DNA from 2 places in the Aeromonas intestinalis genome. Region 2 is predicted to be linked to the other one. Evidence: predicted binding sites of a transcription regulator. Region 2 holds the regulator's gene; the other holds the start of a gene.
What was found. Region 2 encodes LexA, which represses DNA repair genes until DNA is damaged. Its sites were predicted from a motif close to ANCTGTNTNNNNANACAGNT; they were not measured.

Region 1 (14,863 bases), on a different contig from region 2:
GGGGAGACAGGGAAATCCCATCCTCCACTATTTTTTATGGCAGGAAATATTTCAGGCTAGATCCATGCCAAGAGAAGTCACTGGCATTGGAAAACACAGCGGAATGAAGTCGCCTTCGAATACGAGATAACCAGTATGAAGTGCCGGGGAAGGTCGACTTGTCTCGCCAACGACCAAGGGATGGTCGTGCCCAGATGAACCGCAAGATGACATGAGGCTACAGGGCATCGCCGACAGGCGCGGTAAAAGCAGAAGGGAGGCAGATAACGCTCTGCCTCCCTTCCTTTTTACGACAGGAAATATCCCTGGGTTAGCCAGAGCCCATACAACAGCGTGGGCAAAGCGAGCCAGGGGCAAAACAGCAACCGACCGACGAGGCTGCGGGGATGGAACCCCAGGCCATGCATCACGCCACAACTGACCGCCCACATCAGCCAGGGGGCGAGCAAGAGCCCGTGCTCGCTGGTGTTGGCCGCAATCAGGTTGGGAGCCTGCAAGATGGCGACGGCGAGCAGGGTCGCCGCCACCAACATCACCCCTTGCCAGGGTTGGCGCTCCAGGGGAGCCGCCAACCGGGCGAGGCGATCACTTGTTTTCATCAATCTTGCGATCCATGTTCTCAGTGTGCTCCAGCCAGAGCGCGTTGATGACGCCAAAGGCACAGGCCAGCAACAGACCCAGGATCCAGGTGAAATACCACATATCAGGGCACCTTCTTAGTAGAGCGATTGTTGGTTGTCTTCGATGTGCTTGTTGCTCACCCGGCCAAACATCTTGATGTAGGTCCAGAGGGTATACGCCAGCACAGTCGGGACGAAGATGACTGCCACGACCGTCATCACCTTGAGGGTGTTGAAGGAAGCGGTGGCATCCCACATGGTCAGACTCTGGGAAGGCTCAAGGCTGGACGGCATCAGGAACGGGAACATGGAGAAGCCCGCCGTCAGAATGATGCCTGCGATAGCCAGGGAAGAGCAGAGGAACGCCAGCCAACCTTTACCCAGCTTGGCCGCGCCCGCGGTCAGCAGGCTCATCGCCAGACCCAGCACGGGCGCCGCGATCATCCAGGGATAGAGGTTGTAGTTGTTCATCCAGGCACCGGCCTGCACCACCACTTCCTTGTGAAGCGGGTTGGTGACGGCATCGGTCGCCATGGTACCAACGACCACATAACCGTCCATGCCGCTCACCCAGACACCGGCCAGCGCGAACAGCACCAGGGTCAGCAGGGAGAAGATCATGGCGGCGGTGCTGGAACGGGCCAGCACTTCCCCTTCGGTCTTCATCATCAGCCAGGTGGCACCCTGAGTGATGATCATGCACAGGCTCACCAGACCGGCCAGCAGGCCGAACGGGTTGAGCAGGCCGAAGAAGTTGCCGTGATAGGTCAACATCAGGAACTGGTTGAAACTGAACGGTACACCCTGCAGCAGGTTGCCGAAGGCGACCCCGAAGATGACGGGCGGTACGGCGCTACCGACGAACAGCCCCCAGTCCCAGTTGTTGCGCCACTTGGCATCTTCCCGCAGGGAGCGGTACTTGAAGCCGACCGGGCGCAGGAAGAGGGCCATCAGGGTCAGGATCATGGCAATGTAGAAGCCGGAGAAGGCTGCCGCATAGACCATGGGCCAGGCCGCAAACAGGGCACCACCGGCGGTCACCAGCCATACCTGGTTGCCTTCCCAGTGCGGGCCCATGGTGTTGAGCATCACCCGACGCTCAACATCCTTCTTGCCAACGAAGGGCAGCAGGGCACCGACCCCCATATCGAAACCGTCGGTGATGGCGAAGCCAATCAGCAGCACGCCGACCAGAACCCACCAGACCAGACGCAATACTTCGTAATCAAACATGGGATCTTCTCCTTAAGCCTTGCTCTGTTCGAAGTGGTACTTGCCCGTTTTCAGACTGCTCGGGCCCAGACGTGCGTACTTGAACATCAGGTACATCTCGATGACGAGCAGCACTGTGTAGAACAGGCAGATCCCGATGAGGGAGAACCAGATCTCCGATGCCGGGAGATTGGAGGCGGAAACGGAGGTTGGCAGCATCTCGGCGATGGTCCAGGGCTGGCGACCATATTCCGCGACGAACCAGCCACATTCGATGGCGATCCAGGGCAGCGGGATCCCGTACAGCAGCGCCTTGAGCAGCCACTTGCGCTCGCCGATCTTGTGGCGGGTGCTGTCGTAGAAGGCGATGCCGATCAGCAGCAGCATGACGATGCCGCAGGCCACCATGATGCGGAACGCGAAGAACAGCGGTGCCACCTGCGGGATGGAGTCATCCACGGCGGACTTGATCTGGGCGTCGGTCGCATCGGTCACGTTCGGGGTGTAGCGCTTGAGCAGCAGACCGTAGCCCAGATCCTGCTTCACCTCGTCGAAACGGGCGCGGGTATCGTCGGACTTGTCACCGGATTGCAGCTTGGTCAGCAGGTCATAGGCGACCATGCCGTTGCGCACACGCAGCTCGTGCTCGCTCTTCAGATCCTTGAGGCCGGTTACCTGACCGTCCAGGGAACGGGTCGCGATGATGCCCAGGGCATAGGGGATCTTGATGGCGTAGTCGGTGCGCATCTCTTCCTGGTTCGGAATGCCGAACAGGGTGAAGGAGGCTGGCGCCGGCTCGGTGTTCCACTCGGCTTCGATGGCCGCCAGTTTCACCTTCTGCACTTCACCGGTCTCGTAGCCGGACTCATCACCCAGGATCAGTACGGAAACGATGGAGGCCATGCCGAACGCGGCCGCGATGGCGAAGGAACGACGGGCGAAAGCCACATCACGATTCTTGAGCAGGTAGTAGGAGGAGATACCCAGCACGAACATGGCGCCCGTGGTATAGCCCGCCGCTACCGTGTGGACGAACTTGACCTGGGCAACCGGGTTGAACACCAGCTCGGCGAAGCTCACCATCTCCATGCGCATGGATTCGAAGTTGAACTCGGCACCGACCGGGTTCTGCATCCAGCCGTTGGCGACCAGGATCCAGAGGGCGGAGAGGTTGGTCCCGAGGGCCATCAGCCAGGTCGCGGCCAGGTGCTGGCGCTTGCTGAGGCGATCCCAACCGAAGAAGAACATACCGACGAAGGTGGACTCCAGGAAGAAGGCCATCAGCCCTTCGATGGCCAGGGGAGCCCCGAAGATATCGCCGACATAGTGAGAGTAGTAGGCCCAGTTGGTTCCGAATTGGAACTCCATGGTCAGCCCTGTGGTCACCCCGAGGGCGAAGTTGATCCCGAACAACTTGCCCCAGAACTTGGTCATGTCCCGGTAGACAGTGTTGTTGGTCATCACATAGACAGACTCCATGATCGCCAGGATGAAGGCCATCCCCAGCGTCAAGGGTACAAACAGGAAGTGATAAAGGGCCGTCGCAGCAAATTGGAACCGCGATAGGTCTACCACATGCTCAGCAATCATGATGTTTCCTCACCGATTATTGGCACGGCTATTTTAAGTTTTAAGGACAAAGCTTCCATTGGAAGGCCCCGAATGATCGGCCATACCAAGAACGATGACCGGATTCGACTGCAACCACATTAACAACAAGGCAATATACAAGAACAAAAAAAGCTAATGTTTAACATCTGGTAAACAATAACAGCGATTCTATTCCCGCCTATAATGACCGCTGTTTTATATCACCTTTATTTGATTGAAATCAATGTAAAACCATCACCTATACATGCCTTTTCAAGGCAACTTATCGGTGCGAAACCCTTAATTATGGGAGCTGAATCACAAAAAGATGAGACTCGTAAATCTTTGATTTAAATCAATTTTAACGCACCGGGAAATAGTTTCAATTCTGTTAAATAAATAATAGAACCACTATGGTGAATCTTGTATTTTCCATACTGAATAGGTGATCTCGATTGCAATTTAAAACCAGTAAAAACACATGTTTATGCTTATTTTACCGCCCGCATATTTGATTAGTTAATCTAATCCGAATGTGGCAAATTTTCTTGTTTGTCCGGCTTGTCGAGTGCTCCTACAATGCGCCTCGCAGTGAGGGCATACCTCTGGATACAGGCCGGTCATACTGGGTTCCCGGTACGTATTCGATGAACATTTCGAACCTGTTTGTTGGGATTAATGATGAAAAAGTTTGTTGCCAAGACCATTCGTTACTACAAGCTTTCGTTCGTTCAGCTCTATCAAATGAACCGACTCTGAGGCCTCGCGACGGCTCCTCCGTGTTTTCCTGACCGGTCTGCAGACGCTCTCACTGTCTGTGAACATCCATCCTGAATTGTCTTTGCCCACCGCATCTGCCGTGGGCTTTTTTTTGGCCTCGGGAATTTTGTCAGAATAGTAAAAAACCGCCCCTGGAGGCGGTTTTTTGTTCAATCAGATATTTCTATGCTTCCGGCGGCCGCTGCAGGCCGAAGTGAGCATACGCTCTTGCTGTCGCCAGCCTCCCCCTTGGGGTCCGCTGCAGATAACCCTGCTGAATGAGATAGGGTTCCAGCACATCCTCGATGGTGTCCTTCTCTTCCCCGATGGCGGCCGCCAGGTTGTCGAGGCCCACAGGCCCTCCCATAAACTTGTCGATGACGGCCAACAATAGCTTGCGGTCCATGAAGTCGAAACCTTCGTTATCCACGTCCAGCATGTCCATGGCGCGGGCCGCTATGGGTCCATCAATCCGGCCATCGGATTTCACCTGGGCGAAATCCCGCACCCGTCTTAACAAACGGTTAGCAATACGCGGGGTACCGCGGGAGCGTCTCGCCACCTCCAGCGCCCCGTCGTCCGACATCTCCAGTCCGAGGCAGCGGGCGCTGCGGGCGACGATGTCGGTGAGATCCTTGACGTTGTAGAACTCGAGACGCTGGACGATACCGAACCGATCCCGCAGCGGGCTGGTCAGGGAACCGGCCCGGGTGGTGGCGCCGATCAGGGTGAAGGGGGGGAGATCCAGCTTGATGGAGCGGGCGGCAGGGCCCTCCCCGATCATGATGTCGAGCTGATAATCCTCCATGGCCGGGTAGAGTACTTCCTCCACCACGGGGCTGAGACGGTGGATCTCGTCGATGAAGAGCACGTCGTGGGGCTCGAGGTTGGTGAGCAGGGCCGCCAGATCGCCGGCCTTCTCCAGCACCGGGCCCGAGGTGGTCTTGATGTTGACCTCCATCTCGTTGGCCACGATGTTCGCGAGGGTGGTCTTGCCAAGGCCGGGGGGGCCGAAGATCAGCAGGTGATCCAGGGCTTCTCCCCGCTGGCGGGCCGCCTCGATGAAGATCTCCATCTGGCCGCAGACGTGATCCTGACCGGTATAATCCGCCAGCTTCTTGGGACGGATGGCCCGGTCGATGACCGCATCCTCGCGGGATTCCCCCGCCGATATCAGACGATCCGCTTCAATCATGTACTACCTCACCTGGCTGTATCGCCATGGCCACAGGCTCTGTCTTAGATATCGCCATCCCTACACCAGACTGCGCAGGGATTCACGGATGATCGCCTCGACCGACATGCCATCGGCCGCCACCTTGGCAACGATCTGGCTCGCCTGCTGGGGCTTGTAGCCGAGTGCCACCAGGGCACTGGCGGCCTCTTCGCTGGCATCCGGCGCCCGCAGGACACTCTCTTTCTCGGGCAGGCTGATGGCGGCGGGGGAGAAGAGATCGTGGCTGACCCAGCCCTTGAGGCGATCCTTCATCTCCACAACCAGACGCTCGGCGGTCTTCTTGCCCACCCCCGGCAACTTGACCAGGGAGCTTATCTCTTCACGCTCGACGCTCATCACGAACTGGGTGGCGGTCATGCCGGAAAGAATGGCCAGCGCCAGCTTGGGGCCGACCCCGTTGGTCTTGATCAGCTCGCGAAACAGCGCCCGCTCCTGCTTGTGGTTGAAGCCATAGAGCAGCTGGGCGTCTTCCCGCACCACAAAGTGGGTGTGAATGACCGCTTCCTTGCCGAGATCCGGCAGATCATAGAAGCAGCTCATGGGCATGTGCACCTCATAGCCCACACCGCCAACCTCCAGCAACACCTCGGGGGGCTGCTTCTCGATGATGACGCCTCTCAAGCGACCGATCATGTTCTCTTCCTCGCCACGCAGACACTGTATGAATTGGGCCATAGCATAAAGAATAACTGGATAAGTATCCAGCATAGGCCTGTGGTGAATCGCCGGGCAAAGCGCCTGCCAACCGGCCCCCCTCCCTGCCCGACATGCCCCTTCCCCATTCCTCGGCGCACTGAATTTAGCCCTTGGGCCGCGCGCCTCGGCCTGTTAAAATTCCGCACTTGAAATTTTCCAGGGCTCCGGGCCCGAACTAGCTAAGGTCTACCGCGATGCGTACCAGCCAATATCTGCTCTCCACTCTCAAGGAAACTCCCTCCGATGCGGAAGTCGTCAGCCATCAGCTGATGCTGCGCGCCGGCATGATCCGCAAACTGGCCTCCGGCATGTACGCCTGGCTGCCGTCCGGCCTGCGGGTCCTGAAGAAGATCGAGAACATCGTTCGCGAGGAGATGAACAGAGCGGGTGCCATCGAAGTGTCCATGCCGGTGGTCCAACCCGCCGAGCTGTGGCAGGAGTCCGGCCGCTGGGACGACTATGGTCCCGAGCTGTGCCGTCTGACCGACCGTCACAACCGTCCCTTCGTGCTGGGCCCGACCCACGAAGAGGTGATCACCGCCCTGATCCGCTACGAAGTGAACAGCTACAAGCAGCTGCCACTCAACCTCTACCAGATCCAGACCAAGTTCCGCGACGAAGTACGTCCCCGTTTCGGCGTGATGCGCGGCCGGGAATTCCTGATGAAGGATGCCTACTCCTTCCACATCAGCAAGGAATCCCTGATCGACACCTACGAGAAGATGCACGCTGCCTACTGCGCCGCTTTCACCCGCATGGGTCTGAACTTCCGTCCGGTGCAGGCCGATACCGGCTCCATCGGCGGCACCGGCTCCCACGAATTCCAGGTGCTGGCCGAGAGCGGTGAAGACCTGATCGCCTTCTCCGACAGCTCCGACTACGCCGCCAACATCGAGATGGCCGAAGCCCTGGCCCCGGCCGGTGAGCGTGCCGCTGCCACCGCAGCCCTGACCAAGGTCGCCACCCCGGGCGTGCACACCATCATTGATGTTGCCGCCTTCCTGAATGTGGCCCCGGCCACCATCGCCAAGACCCTGCTGGTACTGGGTGAAGCGGACGAGCACGGCAAGCAGGCGGTCATCGCCCTGGTGCTGCGCGGCGATCACGAACTGAACGAGATCAAGGCCGAGAAGCTGCCGGGTGTCGCCAACCCGCTCACCTTCGCAAGCGACGAGCAGATCAAGGCTGCCGCCGGTTGTGATGCAGGTTCCATCGGCCCGGTCGGCTTCGCCGGTCGCATCATCGCCGATCGCAGCGCTGCCCACCTGGCGGACTTCGTCTGCGGTGCCAACGACACCGGCTTCCACCTGACCGGCGCCAACTGGGATCGCGACATCGCCTCTTACGAAGTCGCTGACCTGCGCAACGTGGTAGAAGGCGATTCCAGCCCCTGCGGCCAGGGCAAGCTCTTGCTCAAGCGCGGCATCGAAGTGGGCCACATCTTCCAGCTCGGTACCAAGTACTCCGAAGCCATGAAGGCCAGCGTGCTGAACGAGGGCGGCAAGTCCGTCACCATGGAGATGGGTTGCTACGGTATCGGGGTCTCCCGCCTGGTGGCCGCCGCCATCGAGCAGAACAATGACCAGTACGGCATCATCTGGCCGGAAGCCATCGCCCCGTTCGAAGTGGCCATCGTGCCGATGAACATGCACAAGTCCGAACGCGTTGCCGAGCAGGCCGAGCAGTTCTACGCCGAGCTCAAAGCCGCCGGTGTGGACGTGCTGTTCGATGACCGCAAGGAGCGCCCGGGCGTGATGTTCGCCGACATGGAGCTGCTGGGGGTTCCCCACGCCATCGTCATCGGCGATCGCGGTCTGGACAACGGCGTGGTGGAATACAAGTGCCGCCGCACCGGTGAGAAGCAGGAAGTGGCCATTGGCGACATCATCGCCCAGCTCAAGGGCAAGCTGGGTCGCTGATAGCACCCACGCAGCCTTCCGCAAATCATAAGAAAGCCCCGAGTGCCACGGCACTCGGGGCTTTTTACATGTGGCATCTCTCCTCCATGACCCACCACAATGCAATGCTGCTGCCAAGGGATATCGCGCTGTACAGGGCGCGGCTGATTTCCTAGACTGGCGCTCTTTACCCAGCGTACCCGAGAAGCTATGCCCATCGCCTCAGCCAATACCGTTGTCGTGCTCGACTTCGAGACCACAGGGCTCTCACCCAGACAGGGGGACAGAGCCATCGAGATCGGCGCCGTCAGGATCAAGGATGGCCATATCAGCGAACGTTTCTCGGCGCTGATGAATCCGGGCTTCAACGTCAGCAGCTTCATCGAGCAATACACCGGGATCAGCAACGCCATGCTGAAACAGGCTCCCCCCTGCAACGAGGTGATGGCGGATTTCGTCGACTTTATCGGGGATGACAATCTGGTCGCCCACAACGCCTCCTTCGACAAGCGCTTCCTGGATGCGGAAGTCGAGCGGCTGCCGGCGCGATATCGCGGGCAATTTGCCTGCTCCCTGCTGCTGTCGAGGCGGCTGTTTCCCGATGCGCCGGATCACAAGCTGGGCACCCTGGTGCAATACAAGCGCCTGCCCAATGACGGGATATTTCACCGCGCCCTGGCGGATGCCGAGGTAACGGCTCACCTCTGGCTTGCCTTGTTGGAAGAGCTGGAATGTCGACATGGCATTATCGACCCGGATTTTGCATTGCTGCTGACCCTGGGCAAGAAGCCAAAACAGGCGATGGCATCCTTCCTGCGGGAATATGCGACCCGGACATGATCTGTGCCGACATGCCTCCCCCCTCATCCATGCCGACATCCAATTGACCCGTCTTTAATGCCCATCGAGACCCGGCGCACAGACGGCCAGAAGGAGCCAACACTGCCTGCGAATAAAAAAGCGCGCCAATTGGCGCGCTTTTTGTCACTTTGGCAGTGGTTGATGCTGCCAGGACTCTGATGTTCAGTCGTTGCGTCCAATGAAGAGATCCGTCACATGGCAGCTGCTGCGCGCCTCGAGGGCATCCAGCATGTAGGCGGCAGCATCCTCCGGCGTCATGAAACGGCTCGGATCCACGTGTTCCGAGTTGTCCCAGAACTCGCTCTTGATCCCGCTCGGGTAGAGGTTCACCAGTCGCAGGGGCGAGCCCTTGAGCTCGGCCCGCAGGGATTCCAGAAAGCCCCGCATGCCCCACTTGGAGGCGCAGTAGAGGCTCTCGTTGGCCTTGCCGCTCTGGGCCGCAGAGGAGAGCACATTGGCCAGCACGCCCCCCTTCTCGCCGATCAGGCGCACCGTCTGCTGGGCCACCAGGATAGTGGAGACGAGATTGCTCTCCACCACCCGGCGCACCTGCTCTGCGGTGTAGACCCCGACCGGGCCGAACTCCCCCACCCCGGCGCAGTGGATCACCAGCTCCGGCAATCCCCCCCAGGCCACGGCGGCGGAGAAGGCCATCTCCACCTCCTCGTGGTGAGCGAGATCGGCGGCGATGCCGACCACGGCCTTGCCGAGCAGCTGTTCCTGCTCCTGCAACTTGTGGTAGCGGCGCCCCATCATGGCAACCCGGTGGCCGCGCGCTACCAGTCCGATTGTCAGTGCGCGTCCAAGGCCGGAGCCCGCGCCAGTCACTATGATGTGGCCCATCATTCCTCCCGGATCAGGTCTGGATACTCGGATTAGAACGTGAATTCGCCGCCGATGAACCAGCCATCGACTTTCTGGTCGACACGGTCGAAGTCCATGTCCACTTCACGCCAGCCGGCGCGCAGCTTGAGCGGCACGGAGGCGAACTTGTAGGAGCCGCCCAGACGGTAGTCATAGTTGTCCGCATCCTGCACACGCAGATCGCCGAAGGCCGCAAAGCCGGTCCCCGGAATGCGGATCTCGCCGCCGGTGTAGGCCATCAGCACATCCTTGTCATAGGAGTAGTGCTGGGTATTGAAGTCACCGTCGTAGCGACGACCGGTCAGACCCAGATCGAGCTGGAACAGATCGTTGTTCATCAGGCGATAGTAGAGGGTCAGATCATAGGCCTGCAGCTCGTTGTCGAAGGCACCACCGCTGCTGCTGAGGTCGGACATCTCGAACTTGGCATTGGGCAAGAACCAGATCCCGTGCTCCAGCTGCAGGTAGCCGTTCCAGTTGTAGTCATCGTCATAGCTGCCATCGGCCCCGACGCCATCGATCTGACCGCTGCCTTGTGCGTTCCACACATCGGCACCGGCTGCGAAACGCCAGTCATCGGCGGCCATGGCGGCGTGGCTGAACAGGGCAAGCAGGCTGCCGGCAATCAAGGTCTTCTTCATCGTATAACTCCCTTATGGACTGGAAAGGCCATCATTTTACCCAGCGCGCAAGGAATACCTAGAGCAAAAAGCTGAACCAGCGTCCATTAATGTCAGTGCTGCATGCCTTTCATCGGCTCGACCGGCTTCACCGGCAGGCTCAGGCTGAGGGTCTGACCATCGTCCAAGCTCAGGGTCAGCGGGAAGGGGGTGTCCCGGGCGAGTTCTCGCACCTCGAACAACATGACGTGGAAGCTGCCGGGTTTGAGCGCCACCTCTCCCCTCGCGGGGATCTGGATGCCATCCACCCGGCGCATCCTCATCACCCCGTTCTCGTGCAGATGGGTGTGCAGCTCGGCCCTCGCCGCGCCGGGAGAGCTGACGGTGGTCAGGGTCACCGGCTTGTCGCCGTCATTCTTGAGCACCATGAACGCAGCCGTATTGGGGGATCCCGGGGGCAGCAGACGCACATAACCATCGATGGCCTCGACCTTGGCCAGGGCCGGGCTCGCCAACAGCAGGGTCAGCATGGAGTAAAACGCACGTTTAAACATGGTTTGAATCCTTTTATGATGTTGTCAAACGACGCAAAGCTTACCCCCGTGGCACGCTTTTGACAGCCTCAGATGACAAGGATTCAGACATGGCCCCCACAATTCTGGTCGAGCAGCAGGATGGCTTGCTCACCCTGACCCTCAACCGACCCGACAAACGCAATGCCCTCGACACCGGGATGTACCAGGCCCTCACCGCCGCGCTGCAACAGGCGAGCCAGGATGAGCACGTGCATGTGGTGGTGCTGCAGGGTCAGGCGACCTGTTTCACCGCCGGCAACGATCTCGCCGACTTCATGGGTAAAACCACGCTGGAAGCAGACGATCCCATCCTGCAGTTCCTCCACGCCTTCGCCGATTTCCCCAAGCCGGTCATCGCTGCCGTCGCGGGCCCGGCCGTCGGTATCGGCACCACTCTGCTGCTGCACTGCGATCTGGTCTATCTGGCCGACAACGCGCGCTTGCAACTGCCCTTCGTCGAGCTGGGACTGGTACCGGAGTTCGCCTCCAGCCTGCTGCTGCCCCGGGCCGTCGGCCACCTGAAGGCGGCAGAGCTGTTGTTGCTGGCAGAGGCCATGGATGCGGGCGAGGCGCTGCGGCTCGGACTCGCCAACCGGGTGGTGGCGGCCGATGAGTTGCTCGGCTTTGCGCGGGAAACCGGATTGAGACTCGCGGCCAAGCCGCCGAAGGCGCTGCAAAAGAGCAAGGCCCTGCTCAAGCAGGAGCTCAGGCAAGCGGTGCATTTCGTCATCGACATGGAGGCGCGCGCCTTCTCCCAGGCCCTGCAGGGAGAAGAGGCCCAGAGCCGTATCGCCCGCAAGCTGGGGCGACGGGACTGACAGTTAGTTTAGGCGGAAGCGGCCGATCAGCTCGCAGCCCTGTACCCTGTCCTGCACCTGGATCAGTTTGGCTATCTCGGGGTTGGGGTGGCGCTTCAGGAAGGAGAGCAGGGCGGCGCGGCAGCAACCCAGCTCGCTGATGAGAGATTCGCACTCCCGGTTCGGACACTGGGGCACCAGGGCAGTGACCAGTTCCGAGGCGAGCTTGAGGTAGCGCAGCTCGTAGGCTGGCTCCTCCATGGCGCGCCAGAAGTCGGCGAGGCGATGGCAGGTGGCGACCCGCATGCTGGCGAGTTCATCCAGCGCATCGGCGCTGAGATCGTCCGCATCCAGTTCATACACCTCTCCCAGCGCCTGCTGGTAGAGACAGATCGCCGTGCCGAGCGCCCCCATGTCCAGGGCGTTTTCCGCCTCCAGCATGTAGCGTTGCCAGTTGTCATTCATCATCTTCCTCTCCTCTGCCGACATGAGTGGAAGCTGTATCATGGCTAATTGAGAATAAATATCAACCAGAGCGTTTGTGCAGGATCCACCCTATACCGCTACCTGCGGGGCCCACACCGGGTTCAGCCCGCACTTTTGGATTGATTGACGCGACACTGTTTGCCGGGATAGCCGGGCAACTCCCTCGCCTTGCTGCTGCAGGCGAGTCGCTTGGCCTGGGAGAGACGATCCGCCAGATTGGCGTCGTTGACCGGCAACCAGTCCATCTGCTGGCCGAGCCAGCTGGCCCAGGCGAACTCGACAAAGTAGACCCGCCCCTTCTTGCTGAAGTAGCCAGCATCCTGCAGCTGACCCGCGAGGGTGCGATAGGGATAATCCGGCAGATCGCCGATGTGCTCGGGCAACTGCTGGGGGGTCAGGGGCTGGCCCTTTTCATCCTTCAGCCAGGCCCAGTGGTTGTTCTGCATCTGGCTCCAGAAGCTGCTCTTGTCCTTGAGCCTGGCGATCACCTTGACCCTGGCCTGCTTCACCCCCTGCTGCCACAGCGCCTTGGTCAGGTGGTGCCTGTCCACCAGCCAGTAGCCGCCATCGGGGGCGATGACCACGGGGATCTCTTTCTTTTTCATCAACTTGTCGAGCTGTTCCGGGCTCTTGTCCGCCAGCTCCCGCGCCGTCGCATCGACCTGCAGCTGCCCCACTCCGCCCTGGGTCGGGTGCAACTGGGCAATGCTCAGCTCACACCAGCTCCCCACCGCGCTGGTGCGCTCGCAGGGGGCCAGCGCCCAGGCACTCTGACTCAGGGCACAGGCCAACAACATCCATATTCTCATCGCACACTCCTCTGTCGGGCGAAAGGCTCGGGCTAAACAAGGTAGCACGGTCCGGCAATCCCGGGACTCACGCTGGCGGTCTGACCAGCAAAGGGGATATCATGATTCCCCATCTGCCGGCGAATTTTTCTCGCCGAGTTTCTCCCCGCTTCACACTATTTGAAGGATTCGTCATGAAAGGATGGAGCCCCCTGCTGGCCCTGCTGGGTTGCGCCTGCGTGCAGGCTGCTGATGTGCCACCCGGAACCCAACTTGCCGCCGAACAGGCGGTCGTCCGTCACCTGAAAGACGAGCCCACCAGCCTGAGCCCCCTCAAACTGGTCGGCCTGCCTGAGCTGCAGGTGCTGCGGGATCTCTACGAGGGATTGTTGACCCAGGGACCGGATGGCAAGGTACAACCCGGGGTGGCATTGCGCTGGGATAACGAGGGCAATCAAAAGTTTACATTCCACCTGCGGCCGGATGCCCGCTGGTCAAACGGCGATCCCGTGCGCGCCGCCGACTTCGTCTACGGCTGGCGCAAGCTGGTGGATCCCAAGGAGGCGGCCACCTTCGCCTGGTTCGCCCAGCTCGCCCACTTTGAGAAGGTGGACGAGATAGTGGCGGGCAAGGCCGCGCCGAGCGAGCTCGGGGTCAGGGCCCTGGACGATCACACCCTGCAGGTGAGCCTCTCCCAGCCGGTGCCCTATTTCCTGAGCCTGCTGACCCACCCCAGCCTCTCCCCCCTGCATCAGGCCAGCATGGAGCAATACGGCAACCAGTGGACCCAGCCCGGCAAGCTGGTGGGCAACGGCGCCTTCGTGCTGAGCCACCGGGTGGTGAACGAGCGGCTGGAACTGACCCCCAACCCCTACTACTGGGACAGGGCACACACTGTGCTGACCCGGGTCACCTTCGTCCCCATCAATCAGGAGAGCGCCGCCACCAGCCGCTACCTGGCAGGGGATCTGCACATCACGGAGTCCTTCCCCAAGGAGCAGTACCAGAAGCTGATGAAGCAGATCCCCGGGGAGGTCTATACCCCGGAGCAGCTCGGCACCTACTACTACGCCTTCAACACCCGGCGCGCGCCGCTGGACGATGTGCGGGTGCGCAAGGCGCTCTCCTACACCATCGACCGCGGCCTCATCGCCGACAAGGTGCTGGGCACGGGGGAAAAGCCTGCCTATCACTTCACCCCGGACGTGACCGCCGATTTTGAACCCAAGCCGAACCTGCTCTCCACCAGCAGCCAGCAGGCGCTGGATGAGCGGGCGAGAGCCCTGCTCAAGGAGGCGGGTTATGGCCCGGACAAGCCCCTCAAGCTGACCCTGCTCTACAACACCGCCGAGATCCACAAGAAGATGGCGCTGGCCATCGCCAACCTGTGGAAACAGAAGCTGGGGGCCCGCGTCGAACTCACCAACCAGGAGTGGAAGACCTATCTCGACAGTCGCCAGAGCGGCCAGTTCGAGGTGATCCGCTCCTCCTGGGTCGCGGATTACAACGATCCTTCCGCCTTCCTCGGCCTCTGGGGCAGCCAGCACAGCGGCAACATGGCCCGCTTCGCCAACGCCCGCTACGATGCCCTGCTGGCGCAGGCGGCCAAAAGCCAGAATGCCGATGAGCGGGCCCGCCTGTTCGATGAGGCCGAAACCATACTGCAGGATGAGGCGCCGATCGCCCCCATCTACCAGTACACCAACGCCCGTCTCATCAAGCCCTGGCTCAAGGGTTATCCCATCAACAACCCGGAAGACGTGGCCTACAGTCGCCAGCTCTATCTGATCAAGCACTAGACCATGCTGAATGCGCGGGGCCAGCCTGGCTGGCCTCACGCATACCCTGTTCCTATGGCCT
Region 2 (14,863 bases):
GCTGCGGCGTCTTCGACGGGAGCGAGATCCATGAGGCCGTCATCAGCCTGCTGGCGCTGGCCCGCCAGGGGGCCCAGGTCCAGTGCTTCGCGCCGAACATCCCCCAGTTGCATGTCATCAACCACCTGACCGGCGAGGTGAGCGAAGGGGAGAGCCGCAACGTGCTGATCGAGGCGGCCCGCATCTGCCGTGGGCAGATCAAGGACGTGGCCGAGCTGGATGCGGCGGACTATGACGCCCTGCTGGTACCGGGTGGCTTCGGCGCCGCCAAGAATCTGTGCGATCTCGCCATCCAGGGGGCGGACTGCCGGATCCAGCCGGACGTGCTCAAGGCCTGCCAGAGCTTCGCCAGGGCCCGCAAACCCGCAGCCTACATCTGCATAGCGCCGGCCATGATCCCGCTCATCTACGGTGCCGGCGCCCTGGCTACCATAGGCAATGACGCGGGCACCGCCGATGCCATCGAGGCCATGGGCGGCAAGCATCTCGCCTGCCCGGTCAGCGAGTTCGTGGTGGACGAGACCCACAGGGTAATCTCGACCCCCGCCTACATGCTGGCCCAGAACATAGTGGAGGCCGCCGATGGCATCGAGAAGACGGTCAAGCGGCTGCTGACCCTGTAACCGCTCACCCTGCGACAGTCTGTCATAAAACAAAAAGGCCGCTCATGAAGCGGCCTTTTTCGTGTTTGTCAGCAGAAACTGCCAGATTAGATGGCTTCGCCCATCTGATCCATCTTGCCCAGCAGGGCGCGCAGACGCTCTTGCCATGCAACGTGCTCGTTGCGCAGCTGATGGTTCTCGTCTTGCAGCTTGCTATTCTGCTCTTTCAGCTCGTCCAGCTCCATCTTCAGCAGGGAGATGTTGTCGACGGCGGATTGGACTTTGGATTCGAGTTGCTCAAGGACTTCTAGTGACATATGTGCATACCTGTTTGTTCAATTGCGATGCCCCGACGCGGGCGATTCAAGCGCGTGAGATGAGCATACCCCGATGCGCTCGACACAAACAAGACGGCGCGCCGGAAAATGCGCCCTCCATCCCCGTATTGCCTAAATATGCGTCTGTTTTTCTCGCAGGCAGCATGAACAGCGGGTCAGGATAAGGGAAGCAGCACAACAACGCGGTGAAACACGGGATCGGGCAGCGTCTCATCTCACCGCAATCCTCACCCATTCAGGGCGATGAAGCCCCCCATCAACAGGCAGGCGACCCCGTACATCAACAGGCCGTAGAGCAGGTTCCAGCGTAGCAGCAGACCGGCACTCAGGTTGTAGCGCGATGCCAGAGCCAGGTTGGATCCGGACAACGGGCTGGTGCCGGTGGCGAGCCCCCAGCCGAGCAGGAAGCACATGCCGAGCAGGCTGGGATCCGGCGAGAGGGGCCACAGCAGGGGCGCCACCCCGGAGATGCTGATGAGGGGGTGAACGCCGACGATGGCCACCAGGAAGATCAGCAGCAGGGTCAGGCTCGCCTCCAGCCAGCCGAAGTGATTGAACAGCGGCAGGCCGTGGCCACCCCCGAGATCCAGCACCGAGAGCGCGCTGTTGATCCCCGCCGCCAAGAGGCCCGCCCCGAGGAACAGCACCAGCTGGCCGCCGATGGCGGGGAAGCGCTCCACCACCTGGCGCTTGAGGGCGGCCCCGCGCCCGGCGCTTGGCATGAACAGCAGCGCCAGCAGGGGTGCCACCAGGGCGATCACCGCGAGTATGCTGAGGCTCGGCCAGAACTGGTGCACCAGCAACACCAGCAGCGCCAGGGTCACCGGCAGCCCGAGCGTCTGCAGCCGCAGCGGGTAACCGGCAAAGTCCGCCACCCCGAGTCGCTCCACCTGCCAGGCGGTCAGTCCCATGGCCAGCAGGGCAGCCAGGATACCGAATGGCAATATGCTGGCCAGTTTCAAACCGGGGGCATAGGTGAGCGCCACCGCCATGGCGACGAAGAAGGGGGACCAGAAGGCGGCGGCGCAGAAGATCCGGCTCAGCACCATCACCTGGCGCCGCTCCAGGGTACCGTTTTTCTCCAGCCGATCGCCGATGATGAAGAGCACCGAGAGGTTGATGACGGCACCGAGCAGATTGAGGCTCGCCATGGTGCTCCACAGCCCCTTTCGCCCGGACCAGGAGGTGGTGCCGGTCAGCAGGCCCGAGGTGGCGAGGTTGAGGGTGCTGACGGCGGCGAACATGGTGAGCATGTTGATGTTGGGAAGCAGCCAGTCCCCGGGACTGAGACTGGCCCCGCGCCACCAGGAGAACAGCAGCAGCAGGAGCGCCGCCCCATACAGGGCCAGGGCCTGACGCCGCGCGGCGCCCACCAGCCAGGGCCAGGTGAGCAGAGAGGCGGCCCAGGCGGCGATGGCGGCCGGCCAGGGGGAGAATCCCAGATAGAGGTGCAGCAGGTTGAGCAGCCACATCCCCAGGATCAGAAAACCTGACCAGCGCTTGACCATGCGTCCCTAGATGTTCTGATTCATGTCGAAGGAGGGTTTGTCACACTCCGGTCGGCCTACTATCTTGGCGGGGACGCCGGCGACCGTGGTATGAGGTGGCACGGGATTGATCACCACGCTGCCGGCTCCGATCTTGGCACCCACTCCCACCTCGATGTTGCCGAGCACCTTGGCCCCCGCCCCTATCATGACCCCTTCCCGGATCTTGGGGTGGCGATCGCCGCCCTCCTTGCCGGTTCCCCCCAGGGTCACGCTCTGCAGGATGGAGACGTCGTCCTCGATCACCGCCGTTTCGCCCACGACGATGCCGGTGGCGTGGTCAAACATGATCCCCTTGCCGATCCGTGCGGCCGGGTGTACGTCGACTCCGAACACCACGGAGATCTGGTTCTGCAAATACAGCGCGAGGGAGCGCCGCCCCTGGCGCCACAGCCAGTTGGCGACCCGGTAACCCTGCAGGGCGTGAAAGCCCTTGAGGTAGAGCAGCGGGGTGGAGAAGAGATCGACGGCGGGGTCGCGGTCCTGCACGGCGCAGATGTCCGCGGCCACCATGGCCAGCAGCTCGGGCTCGCTGCGCAGGGCCAGTTCGATCACCTCCCGCAGGGCGATGGCCGGCATGGTGGTGCTGTCGAGCTTGTTCGCCAGCTGGAAGCTGAGCGCCGAGCGCAGATCCCCGTGGTTGAGGATGGTGGAGTGGAAGAAGCTGGCCAGCATGGGCTCCTGAGTCGCCATGCACTGCGCTTCTTGCTGAATTTTTTGCCACGTTTGGGCAACCAGATCGTCCATGTTACAGCCTACTGTTGTTCAGGGTGAGAGCCTTTTTGTTCTTTTGTCAGCACCGAGATGGGGTCCATGTGAATGATCACATCCATCCGCTCAAATGACTGGCGCACGGCCAGCTCAGCCTCGTCGGCTATCTGATGAGCCTTGACCAGCGGCAGCTGATCATCCAGTTCCAGATGCAGTTGCGCGAAACGGGTCGGCCCGGATTGACGGGTACGCAGATCATGCACGCCATGTACCCCCTCAACGGCACAGCAGAGAGCCATTATTCTCGCTTGTTCCGCCTCTGGCAACTGACGATCGAGCAGGGCCTGCACCGATTCGTAGCCGATCTGGACTGCGCCCCACACCAGGAACAGGCCGATCAGGATGGCAAACAGGCCATCGGCCCAGAACCAGCCCTGCCCCGCCAGCACCAGGGCCAGCAAGACGCCGGCGTTGAGCAGCAGATCGGAGCGGTAATGCAGCATGTCGGCCTTGATGGCCACGCTGTTGGTGCGTGCCACCACCCAGCGCTGGAAGCTCACCAGCAGCAGGGTCAGCAGGATGGAGCCGCCGCTGACCCAGAGACCGGCCTCCAGCCGCTGCACCGGCACCTGATTGAGCAGTGAAGAGATGCCATGCATCATGAGCAGCAGGGCGGAGCCCGAGATGAAGGCCGACTGGATGAGGCCCGCCAGGGACTCCGCCTTGCCGTGGCCGAAGCGGTGCTCGTCATCCGCCGGCACCAGGGCATAGCGAATGGCGAACAGGTTGATGAGGGAGGCACTGACGTCCATGAAGGAGTCGGTGAGGGACGCCAGCAGGCTGGACGAGTCCGTCATCAGCCAGGCAACCAGCTTGCCGACGATCAGCAGGGTGGCGACGGTGACCGCCGCCATGCTGGCCAGGGTGACCCAGCGAGAATATTGTTGATGGCTCAAAACCGGCTTTCCTCTGGCGTGTAAAACCCTATTATACCCTGACACGAACGCCTGTTTGACGTTCAAAATCAACGGAGTGACTCCAGATGAACAAAATACTCCTGGTCGACGACGATCTCGAACTGACCCAGCTGCTGACCGAAATCCTGACCCTGGAAGGGTTCGAGGTGACGGTGGCCGAGGACGGCGAAGAGGGGCTGCAGCGGCTGGCGGAGCAGCGGTTCGATCTGGTGTTGCTGGATGTGATGATGCCGAGGCTCAACGGCTTCGCCATGCTGACCCGACTGCGCAAGCGTTATGAGACCCCGGTGCTGATGCTGACCGCCCGGGGAGACAGCCAGGACAGGGTCAACGGGCTGGAGGCCGGCGCCGACGACTACCTGGCCAAGCCGTTCGACGACCGGGAACTGCTGGCCCGGGTGCGGGCCATCCTGCGCCGCACCCAGAGCCCCCAGCCCCAGCGCGGCGCCCCGGACGAGCTGAGATTCATGGATCTGGTGCTGCAACCCGGCCTGCAGCAGGCCCGCTGCAATGACGAACTGCTGGAGCTCACCGCCACCGAGTTCGGCCTGCTGGAGTGTCTGCTGCGCAGCCCCGGCCAGATCGTCAGCAAGAATCTGCTGTCCGAACAAGTGCTTGGCAAGAAGCTCGAACCCTTCGATCGGGCCATCGACATGCACCTGAGCAACCTGCGCAAGAAGCTGCCGGAGCGGGCCGATGGCCAGCCCCGCTTCAAGACGGTGCGCGGGCGAGGCTACCTCTGGCTGGAGCAGGCATGACCACTCACCGCCCCTTTGGCGGACTCTCCACCCAGATTTTTCTCTGGTTCTGGTTCATGCTGCTGCTGGTTGTCGCTGCGGTAGTCATATTGCCCACCCTGGACCCGCGCAACATCATCCCCCTGCCCGAACACGAAGTGACCCGGATGAACAACAACCTGCGGGCACTGCAGGCGGGGGCGCCCCCCGAGCAGGATTTCGTGCTGATGCAGGCCATCGACGCCGCGGGGCTGCTGCCGGTGGACAACGTCTATCTGCGCGATGCCAGTGGCCAGATGCAGTCAACCGCCCAGCTCAGCAAGTTTGTCATCCGCTTCATGCTGGAATCGGACGACCCGGCCAAGCCCATGCTCGGCAGCGAACACGACAGGGCCATCGCCGGCCCCTTCCTGATGCACCATCACGGCCAGGACTATCACGTCTACTTCGGCCTCAACGTGGAAAACTCCTACCTCTTCTTGTTCATCCAGATCCTGGATCACCCCATCCAGATCCTCGGCATCGCCATGCTGGTCAGCACGCCGCTCTGCCTGCTGCTGGCCTGGCGGCTGACCCGCCCCCTGCTGCAGTTGCAGCAGTCCGTCTCCCAGCTGGCGGAGGGCAAGCTGGAGACCCGGATCCCCAACCTGGGGCGCCAGGACGAGATCGGCCAGCTGGCGGATCATGTCAGTCACATGGTGGATACCCTCAAGCGCATGATCCAGAAGCAGAAACAGCTGCTCTCCGACATCTCCCACGAGCTGCGCAGCCCCCTCACCCGCATCCAGCTCGCTCAGGCGCTGATCCGCCGCAAACAGGGTGACAGCAGCGAGCTGGCCAGGATCGAGGCGGAGATCGCCCGGCTCGACAAGCTGATCGGCGATCTGCTGGATCTCTCCCGGGTGCAGCAACACGTTGAGGCTCCGGTGGAGCTGCCGCTGGCGGATCTGCTGGAGCCCATCCTGGATGACGCCATGTTCGAGGCCAACCAGAACGGCAAGCAGCTAAGGCTGCCGCCCCTGCCGGAGGAGTCCATCCGGATGTGGCCAGAGCTGCTGGGCCGGGCACTGGAGAATCCCCTGCGCAACGCCCTCAAATATGCGCGGGAGTTCATCAAGGTGGACTGGTATCGGGAAGGTCGGGAGTGGGTGATGACCATTCGCGACGATGGTCCCGGGGTGCCGGTGGAGCAGCAGGATCAGCTGTTCCTGCCCTTCTTCCGGGTCGATGACGCCCGCAACGCCAAGACCGGCGGCACCGGGCTCGGGCTCGCCATCGCCGCCGAAGCCATCGCGCGGCACGGCGGCACCATCCGGGCCGGCACCAACCACCCGAACGGCCTGGTCATCACCATCCGCCTGCCCATGGCGTGACAATCCCTTTTCATCACGGCGGGCGCTGGGTATGCTGGCGCCCCTTATCGCCTCCCTCAGGATCCCGTCATGCTCGACATCGTGCTCTACCAGCCGGAAATCCCGCCCAATACCGGCAACATCATCCGTCTCTGTGCCAATACCGGCTACCGGTTGCACCTGATAGAGCCGCTGGGATTCGAGTGGGATGACAAGCGGGTGAAACGGGCGGGGCTCGACTATCACGAATTTGCCGAGGTGAAGCGCTGGCCGAGCTATGAGGCGTTTCTGGCGGCGGTCGCACCGACCCGGGTCTTCGCCTGTACCACCAAGGGGCGCACCGCCCACTCGGCGGTTCGGTTCGCCCTGGGGGACGCCCTGCTGTTCGGCCCCGAGAGCCGCGGCCTGCCCGCGGAGATCATCGAGAGCCTGCCGTTCGAGCAACGCCTGCGCATCCCCATGCTGCCCCAGAGCCGCAGCATGAACCTGGCCAACGCGGTATCCGTGTTCGTCTACGAGAGCTGGCGCCAGTTCGATTATCAGGGCGCGCTCTGAGTCGCTGCCTGCGGGCGCCGTCCCTCAGACCCGGCGCCCGGTCAATCCATCCGTTTGCCGACTAGGCTGATTGCACCGGCCGGACCTGCTCCAGCAAGCGGCCATCGCGCTCCAGCCGCCAGCACAGCCAGCCAAGGGTCAACCCCCGCCCCGTCATCAGCGCCGCCATGGCGGCCCACAAGGCCGCCACACCCCAGTCCTGGCACAGCCACCAGATGGGGAAGAAACCGGCAAACACCGCCACCAGCATGCTGTTTCGCATCTCCCGCGCCCGGGTCGCCCCGATGAAGACCCCGTCCAGCAGATAACACCAGACCGCCAGCAGCGGCATGACCACCAGCCAGGGCAGTTGGCGGTTTGCCTCGGCGATCACCGCCGGAATGTCGGTGATATGGGCGATGAGCTGTCCGCCCCCCAGGGCAAACGCCAGGGTGAAGCCCAGGGCGATCAGCCCGGCCCAACCCAGGTTGAGGGCGATGGCCTCTCGCAGCGCCTGCCGATCCCGCCGCCCGATGGCACGCCCCACCATGGCCTCCACCGCGTAGGCAAAACCATCCAGCCCGTAGGAGATGAGCATCAGGAAGTTGAGCAGCACCGCGTTGGCCGCCACCGCCACGTCCCCGAGCCGCGCCCCCTGCAGGGTCATGAAGGCGAAGCAGAGCTGCAGGCAGAGTGAACGGATGAAGATGTCCCGGTTCAGGCCGAGCAGGCGCCGCAGGGCGGGCCACTGACGCCAGCGTTGCCAGGCCCCGCGCCAGGTCTCTGTCGGCAGGTGGCGCAACCGACGGCTCACCAGCCAGAGCCCCAGCACCAGGGCGCCGTAATCGGCCAGCAGGGAGGCCGCCGCCACCCCTTTCACCTGCCAGCCCAGCCCCAGCACGAAGCCGGCATCCAGCACCATGTTGACCAGGTTGCTGAAGATGAGCAGCAGCATGGGGCTGCGGGCATCCTGCATGCCCAGCAGCCAGCCCATGATGACCAGGTTGCACAGGGCCGCCGGGGCGCTCCAGATCCGGATCGATACATATTCTCCGGCATGGAACTGCACCTCGGGCGAGCCACCACTCAGCGCGATGAGCGCCGGCAAAAAGGGCAGCAACAGCAACAGGAGCGCGGCACCGAGGGCGACCGCCAACCCCAGCGCCCGCGCCAGGGTATCCAGCTGCCCCTCGGCACTGCCTGCCCCCTGAGCCTGGGCAGTCAAGCCCGTGGTGGACATGCGCAGGAAGCCCAGCAGCCAGAACAGCAGGTTGATGAGAGTGGCACCGACCGAGACGCCACCGAGGAACCAGGCCTGGCCGAGGTGACCGATCACCCAGGTGTCCACCAGTCCCAGCAGCGGGGTGGTGACGTTGGAGAACACCATGGGCAGGGCCAGGGCAAAGACGGCGCGATGACGCCCGGGGTCACGAAGCCAGGGCGGGATCAGCATGCACAACCTCCGGCGGCAGGCATCACTCGCCGGCCAGTCGCACGATCCGGGTGAAATCGGACACCATGGTCGCCATCGACACATGGGGCACCTGGCCCTCCTGTGCCTGGGGGCGGAACACGGCCACCAGCTTGCCCGCCGGGCTTATCAGCACGATGGAGGCAGAGTGGTCGATCAGGTAGTCCTTGCTGTCGTGCTCCACGATGGAGTAGACGAGGCCCAGGTTGCGCACGAAGGGGAACAGATGATCGTGCTGCGCCGTCACCGCCTTGAACTCGGGCTGGAAGAAATCGACATACCCCTTGAGGCGGGCGCTGTCGTCCCGCTTGGGATCCGCCGAGACGAAGACCACCTGACTGCGCGGTGCTATCTGCTTCAACTCCGGATAGACGGCGCGCAGATCCGCCAGGGTGGTCGGGCAGATGTCCGGGCAATAGGTGTAGCCGAGAAACAGGAAGGTCCAGTGGCCATGCAGATTGGCCTCGGTGAAGGGTTCCCCATCCTCATCCACCAGGGTGAAGGGATTGATGTCCCGCCCCGCCGGATAGTAATTGGCCTGCTCCGGCTGGAGGGGCCGACTCCAGTAATAAATGACCATGATGCTAACGACCAGCAGCATGAACATCAGGGGATAACGGGGTTTCACCATATAAAATTTGCCTTGCCAGGGAGTTCAGCCAGGGGATCGGACCAAATCGAGGGTCATTGTAACCTGCCAGCCCCTGTCGCTGGCTACCCCAAGGTCTGAATAGGGGGTAGGACCCCATCCCGCTGGCGCGGTCACCAGGCCGTCCATCCCCACGCTTTGCCTCGGGCTTGCCCGAAAAACAGAAGCCCCACACAAGGTGGGGCCTGGAGCAAACGGGTGGTGATCACTCAGGGGCGCCACCGCTGCCGAACCTGGGGACGCCTGATGACGGCATGCAACGGGACGACAGGAGCTGTCCAGGGGGCATCCGGCAAGCCGATGTCGTGATGGCGACGAAACAGGCGCACCAGGCGGACTATCTTGTCCTTGGGGCACCCCAACCAGATGGTCCAGCCACTCCCCTTGTGATACACCCAGAGCGCGTAGAACCACGTCATCCGGCTGCCCTTGATGAAGCGGGTGATGGAAGATGCGGGGGCCGTCTCCGGACCCGGATCCCATGGTGAGCTTGAAGCCATACCTGTCCTCCTTGCGCAACAGGCTACGTCGAGCCGCCCCCTTGCCAGCGGCAAGCTGATGCAGGACCACGTACTGACGCTGTGGGTCGCTTCGAGACATGGACACTGACCACATCCGGGCGACTCTCCCTTCTATCCCGTGCCGCCCCAGCAGCATCGGCGTTGCATCCCTGCGGCCTTATCCCGGCCAGCTCAGGCAATCCTTCGGGGGATGGCGACCCCCTGAACCGCCAGCGCGAGGCGGACATACCCAAGGATATATCTGAAATGCCGACCCGGTGGCGACGGCGTGGTTTGAAGGCAACAAAAATGGCGAAGGTGGCGACAGATGCGGGGGAGACAGAAACGACGCGGCCTCCCGCAGGAGGCCGTCTGATGGCTGCCGAGATTACATCCAGTCGGCGTTGCGGATGACGCCGACCGCCAATCCCTCGATGGTGAGGTGCTGGCTGGCGAGATCCACCGAGATGGGGGAGAGCTCTTCGTTCTCCGGCAGCAGCCACACCTGGCTGCCCTTGCGCTGGAAGCGCTTGACGGTGACATCCTCATCGAGGCGGGCCACCACCACCTGGCCGTTGCGCACGTCCTGGGTCTTGTGCACCGCCAGCAGATCCCCGTCCATGATGCCGATGTTCTTCATGCTCATGCCCTGCACCCGCAGCAGGAAGTCTGCCCGTGGGTGGAACAGGGCGGGATCCACCTGATAGTGGCTCTCGATGTGCTCCTGGGCCAGGATGGGTTCGCCGGCGGCCACCTTGCCGATGAGGGGCAGACCACTCTCTTCCGGCGCCTCTTCCTCTTCGAGCAGCAGGCGGATGCCGCGAGAGGTGCCGGGCATGATCTCGATGACCCCTTTCTTGGCCAGGGCCTTCAAATGTTCCTCGGCCGCATTGGCCGACTTGAAACCAAGCTTCTGGGCAATCTCGGCACGAGTCGGCGGCATGCCGGTCTCGTTCATGTTCGCCTTGATAAGCTCCAGCACTTCAGCCTGGCGGGGAGTAAGGGGTTTCATAACATGGGCACCTGTCTTTTTATACAGCACACTGGCAGTATATACAGTGCTGGGGCCAAGGCAAGGCGTAGCTGATATTTGTCCCGTCTTCGTCGCACTTATTGCGGCAAATGACCCATTCTTGATCCTGTGCGCCACTCATCCTACCTCTCGGCGACAAGCCAGCGGTGATTTGTTATGCTCACGCCGCATTTTTTTGGAGAGCAGACACCCATGTCCATCGGACAGAACATTTCCAGAGCCATTCTGCAATGGCCGGTCAGCGGCTTGGTCAATCACAAGAGCCTGCCGGAAAACCCCATTACGGAACTGGACCTGGACCCGGCCAGACCCATTGTCTATGCCCTGAAAACCAGCTCGATCACCGACCTCTTGACCCTGCAGCAGTGCTGCGAGGATCTCGGTCTTCCCGGTCCCTTCACCCCGCTGGAACTGAACGGTCAGCTGCTGCCGCGCTATGTCTGTCTGGATCGCCCGCCTCCCCTGTTTGGCAAGCGCACCAAACCGCTGCCCTTCTTGCAAGAATTTCACCAGCTGCTGGATCTGCACAAGCAGGATCCGGCGCTGGACATCCAGGTCGTTCCCGTCACCCTGTTCTGGGGCCGCGGTCCGGGCCGGGAAGGGGAAGAGGCCTCCGGCTGGAACATCATCAGCAGCCTGGCACCGAACCGCCTCAAGAAGGCGCTGATTGTGATCCTCAAGGGCCGCGAGAACCTGGTGCGCTTCTCTCCGCCCCTCTCCCTGCGCTACATGGCGGACAAACACGGCACCGACGAGGCCATCGCCCACAAGCTGGCACGTGTGGCGCGTACCCACTTCAGCCGCCAGCAGCTCGCCGCCACCGGCCCCAAGCTGCCGAACCGCAACCTGCTGTTCAAGCAGTTGCTGGACTCCAGCGTGATCCAGCAGGCGATCGAGGAAGAGGCCGAGCGTGAGGGCATCAGCCTGGAAAAGGCGCAGAAACGCGCCCATGGCTACATGGACGAGATCGCCTCCGACTTCTCCTACCGGCTGATCCGCCTCGGCGAGAGCTTCCTCGGCTGGCTCTGGAACAAGCTCTACCGCGGCCTCTCGGTCAACGGCGCCGAACGGGTACGCCAGTTGGCCCAGGAGGGACACGAGATCGTCTACGTCCCCTGCCATCGCAGTCACATGGACTACCTGCTGCTCTCCTACGTCATCTACCACCAGGGCATGGTGCCGCCCCACATCGCGGCGGGCATCAACCTGAATTTCTGGCCGGCGGGCCCCATCTTCCGCCACGGCGGCGCCTTCTTCATCCGCCGCACCTTCAAGGGCAACCCCCTCTACAGCACCGTATTCCGTGAATACCTGAACCTGCTGTTCGCCAAGGGCTACTCGGTGGAGTTCTTCACCGAAGGGGGGCGCTCACGCACCGGTCGCCTGCTGCCCCCCAAGACCGGCATGCTGGCCATGACCCTGCAGGCCATGATGCGCGGGCTGGACAGGCCGGTGACCCTGGTCCCCGTCTATCTGGGCTACGAGCACGTGATGGAGGTGAACACCTATCACAACGAGCTCAAGGGCAGCCGCAAGGAAAAGGAGAGCTTCCTGCAGGTGCTCGGCATCCTGCGCAAGCTGCGCAACTACGGCCGCGGTTTCGTCAACTTCGGCGAACCGCTGACCCTCAACAGCTATCTCGGTGAGCATGTTCCGAACTGGAAGGAGAGCATCGGCAAGGAAGAGCGCCCGGAATGGATGGCCCCCACCGTCAACCAGCTGGCCGAGCTTCTGATGACCCGCATCAACGACGCCGCCGCCGTCAACGGCCTGACCCTGAGCGCCCTGGCCCTGCTGGCCGCCGAACGCCACGCCCTGACCCGGGACGAGCTGCAGGCCCAGATCAACACCTATCTGGACCTGCTCAAGCAGGTGCCCTACAGCCCCCAGAGCACCATGCCGGACGAGGATGCCAAGACCCTGCTGGATCAGGCGATGGAGCTCAACAAGTTCGAGGTGAGCGAGGACAAGCTCGGCCAGATAGTCAGCCTGGATCGCTATCAGGCCATCCTGCTGACCTACTATCGCAACAACATACTGCACCTGTTCGCCCTGCCTTCCCTGGTGGCGGCCTTGATCGAACGCTGCGAGGGCATAAGCCGCAGCGAGATCGTCGCCCGCTGCATCGACATCTATCCGCTGCTCAAGACGGAGCTGTTCCTGCGCTATGGCGAGGAGGAGCTGCCGGCACTGGTGGACGCCCTGCTGGCCGAGCTGCAACGCCAGCAACTGATCGAGCTGCGCGAGGGCGGCTACTGGGTCAACCCGGTCAACCAGATGCGATTGCTGCTGCTGGCAGAGAGCATTCAGGAGACGCTGCAACGCTACGCCATCGTGCTGACCCGCTTGCTGGCCCAGCCCCGCATCGAAGCGGAGCAGCTGGAAGCGGACGGCCTGATGATGGCGGAGCGTCTCGGTACCCTGCATGGCATCAACGCCCCCGAGTTCTTCGACCAGAAACTGTTCAGCACTCTGATCCACTCCCTGCGCCAGGAAGGCTATCTGGATACCGGCAGCAAGCCGGATCTGGGCCGCTTCCAGGCCCTGGCCGACAACATAGTGCCGCTGCTCAGCACCCGGATCCGCCGCACCATAGAGGCGGGCAACCGCACCTGATGCCCTGACGAGGCGTCGGGGGAGATAAAAAAAGGCCGCATCAGATGCGGCCTTTTTCATGGGGTCAGCCCCTGGTGCATGAGCCTGCCTAGAGGTAGTGAACCACGACCCCGAGCAGCACCAGAGCCCCCACATAGTTGTTGTTGAGGAAAGCCTGGAAGCAGGCTTCACGCTGGCGCGCCCGGATCAGCCACTGCTGATAGACGAACAGCGCCGCCGCCCCCAGCAGGCCCCAGTAGTAGCTGGCGCCCATCGCCATCAGCTCCCCCACCAGCAGCAGCACCAGCAGGGTCGCCAGTTGCAGCATGCCGATGATCCGCTTGTCATGGCGGCCAAACAGGATGGCGCTCGATTTCAGCCCCAGCTTGAGATCGTCGTCCCGGTCCACCATGGCGTACTGGGTGTCATAGGCGATGGTCCACAGCAGGTTTGCGAGAAACAGCAGCCAGGCCACGGGGGGCAGCGCGTTGGCCTCCGCCGCATAGGCCATGGGGATGGACCAGGAGAACGCCATGCCCAGCACCAGCTGGGGGATGGGGATGAAACGCTTCATGAAGGGGTAGCAGACGGCCAGCAGCAAGCCGGCGAACGACAGCCCTATGGTGAGCGGGTTCAGGGTCAGCACCAGGCCGAACGAGAGCAGCGCCAGCACGGCAAACAGGGCCAGCACCTCCCGCGGGGCCACCTTGCCCATGGGCAGGGGGCGACCGGCCGTGCGCTTCACATGGCCGTCAAAGTTGCGATCCGCATAATCATTGATGACGCAGCCAGCCGAGCGCATCAGGAAAACGCCCACCACGAACACCAGCAGGATCCACAGACTCGGCACGCCGCCGGCCGCCAGCCAGAGTGCCCACAGGGTGGGCCAGAGCAGCAGCAGGGTACCGATGGGTTTGTCGATGCGGGCCAACTGCACATAGGCCAGCCCCCGCTCCTTGGTTAACAGCTTCACTCCGGCTCCTTAGGCAATGACGGCGAATGGGACAACAACGAGGGCAGGAAGAGTTCGTGGACCAGCAAGGGCCACGGCCCCAGATAGAGACGGGAACGGCGACCCCAGACGATGGCGGCCGGGCAGCAAGGATTGGCTGCTATCTCAAAGCGAGCTAGTAGCAGATTGTCTCGCTGGGTTGGCTCTGAACCGAAGATACGTTCACCCAATGGCTGTTCACCGAGATCCTGCAAACCACTGCCCTGCAAGGCCGCCTCGGCAAACAGGGTCCAGCCCAGGACGGCGGGCCCGCCATCCCCATGCAGGATCACTTCGCGGCACAGGCCCTGGGGACAGTCGGCGGCGACCAGCGCCTGTTCGTCGGCCGCGAGCGGCACGCTGCGATTGGCCAGCAGTTGCACCGACAGCCGACGATGATGGCGACGCAGTCGCCGGGTCATGGAGTCGGCCTCCAGCAGCCAGGGGCGCAGTGCCTCGGGGGGCTCACAGTGCTCGGGGACCCGCCAGGGATCGAGCTGGATGAGGGGAACAGTCGGCTCGGACTTCACAGCTTCACCATCCGGAGGTTTCCGTTATCAGGTTAAAATCCGGTTTATTATCCGTAAATCAATGGCGAAATGTAAGAACATCCGTGCTTGACGGCCCCGATGACAGCATCAAAAATGGGGCATCCATCGTTGCCGAGCCATTCAGATGAAGATGATCCAGGTCCTGTTGATGTTATTGCTGAGTGTTACCGCGCTGACCGCCTCCGCCTCCGAGGAGGCTGGCGATGCCGCCTCTGCGGCCGTCAAACCCGGCTTTGCCTACCACGCGCTGGATCCGGACATCATCACCAACTACC

Region 1: the regulator LexA is predicted to act here: its motif matches at 6,106-6,125, upstream of ruvA (Holliday junction branch migration protein RuvA).

Annotation. Positions count from the first base shown of each region.
Region 1 is NZ_JBSTYK010000020.1:6,449-21,311, forward strand. It holds gene ACW5W7_RS19305 (cyd operon YbgE family protein) at 288-599, opposite strand; gene cydX (cytochrome bd-I oxidase subunit CydX) at 586-702, opposite strand; gene cydB (cytochrome d ubiquinol oxidase subunit II) at 717-1,853, opposite strand; gene cydA (cytochrome ubiquinol oxidase subunit I) at 1,866-3,422, opposite strand; gene ruvB (Holliday junction branch migration DNA helicase RuvB) at 4,366-5,376, opposite strand; gene ruvA (Holliday junction branch migration protein RuvA) at 5,437-6,051, opposite strand; gene ACW5W7_RS19335 (proline--tRNA ligase) at 6,309-8,033, shown strand; gene ACW5W7_RS19340 (3'-5' exonuclease) at 8,223-8,852, shown strand; gene ACW5W7_RS19345 (SDR family NAD(P)-dependent oxidoreductase) at 9,036-9,716, opposite strand; gene ACW5W7_RS19350 (TIGR04219 family outer membrane beta-barrel protein) at 9,749-10,378, opposite strand; gene ACW5W7_RS19355 (copper chaperone PCu(A)C) at 10,471-10,911, opposite strand; gene ACW5W7_RS19360 (enoyl-CoA hydratase-related protein) at 11,001-11,750, shown strand; gene ACW5W7_RS19365 (DUF2753 family protein) at 11,754-12,197, opposite strand; gene ACW5W7_RS19370 (ParB-like protein) at 12,317-13,024, opposite strand; gene ACW5W7_RS19375 (peptide ABC transporter substrate-binding protein) at 13,198-14,802, shown strand.
Region 2 is NZ_JBSTYK010000024.1:25,195-40,057, reverse strand. It holds gene elbB (isoprenoid biosynthesis glyoxalase ElbB) at 1-623, shown strand, start outside; gene ACW5W7_RS20635 (cell division protein ZapB) at 710-919, opposite strand; gene ACW5W7_RS20630 (hypothetical protein) at 1,168-2,448, opposite strand; gene cysE (serine O-acetyltransferase) at 2,455-3,234, opposite strand; gene fieF (cation efflux pump FieF) at 3,243-4,154, opposite strand; gene ACW5W7_RS20615 (response regulator) at 4,241-4,933, shown strand; gene ACW5W7_RS20610 (ATP-binding protein) at 4,930-6,285, shown strand; gene trmL (tRNA (uridine(34)/cytosine(34)/5-carboxymethylaminomethyluridine(34)-2'-O)-methyltransferase TrmL) at 6,355-6,819, shown strand; gene dinF (MATE family efflux transporter DinF) at 6,881-8,251, opposite strand; gene ACW5W7_RS20595 (SCO family protein) at 8,274-8,900, opposite strand; gene ACW5W7_RS20590 (hypothetical protein) at 9,128-9,418, opposite strand; gene lexA (transcriptional repressor LexA) at 9,807-10,430, opposite strand; gene plsB (glycerol-3-phosphate 1-O-acyltransferase PlsB) at 10,644-13,067, shown strand; gene ubiA (4-hydroxybenzoate octaprenyltransferase) at 13,156-14,019, opposite strand; gene ACW5W7_RS20570 (chorismate--pyruvate lyase family protein) at 14,016-14,567, opposite strand; gene ACW5W7_RS20565 (flagellar basal body-associated protein FliL) at 14,713-14,863, shown strand, end outside.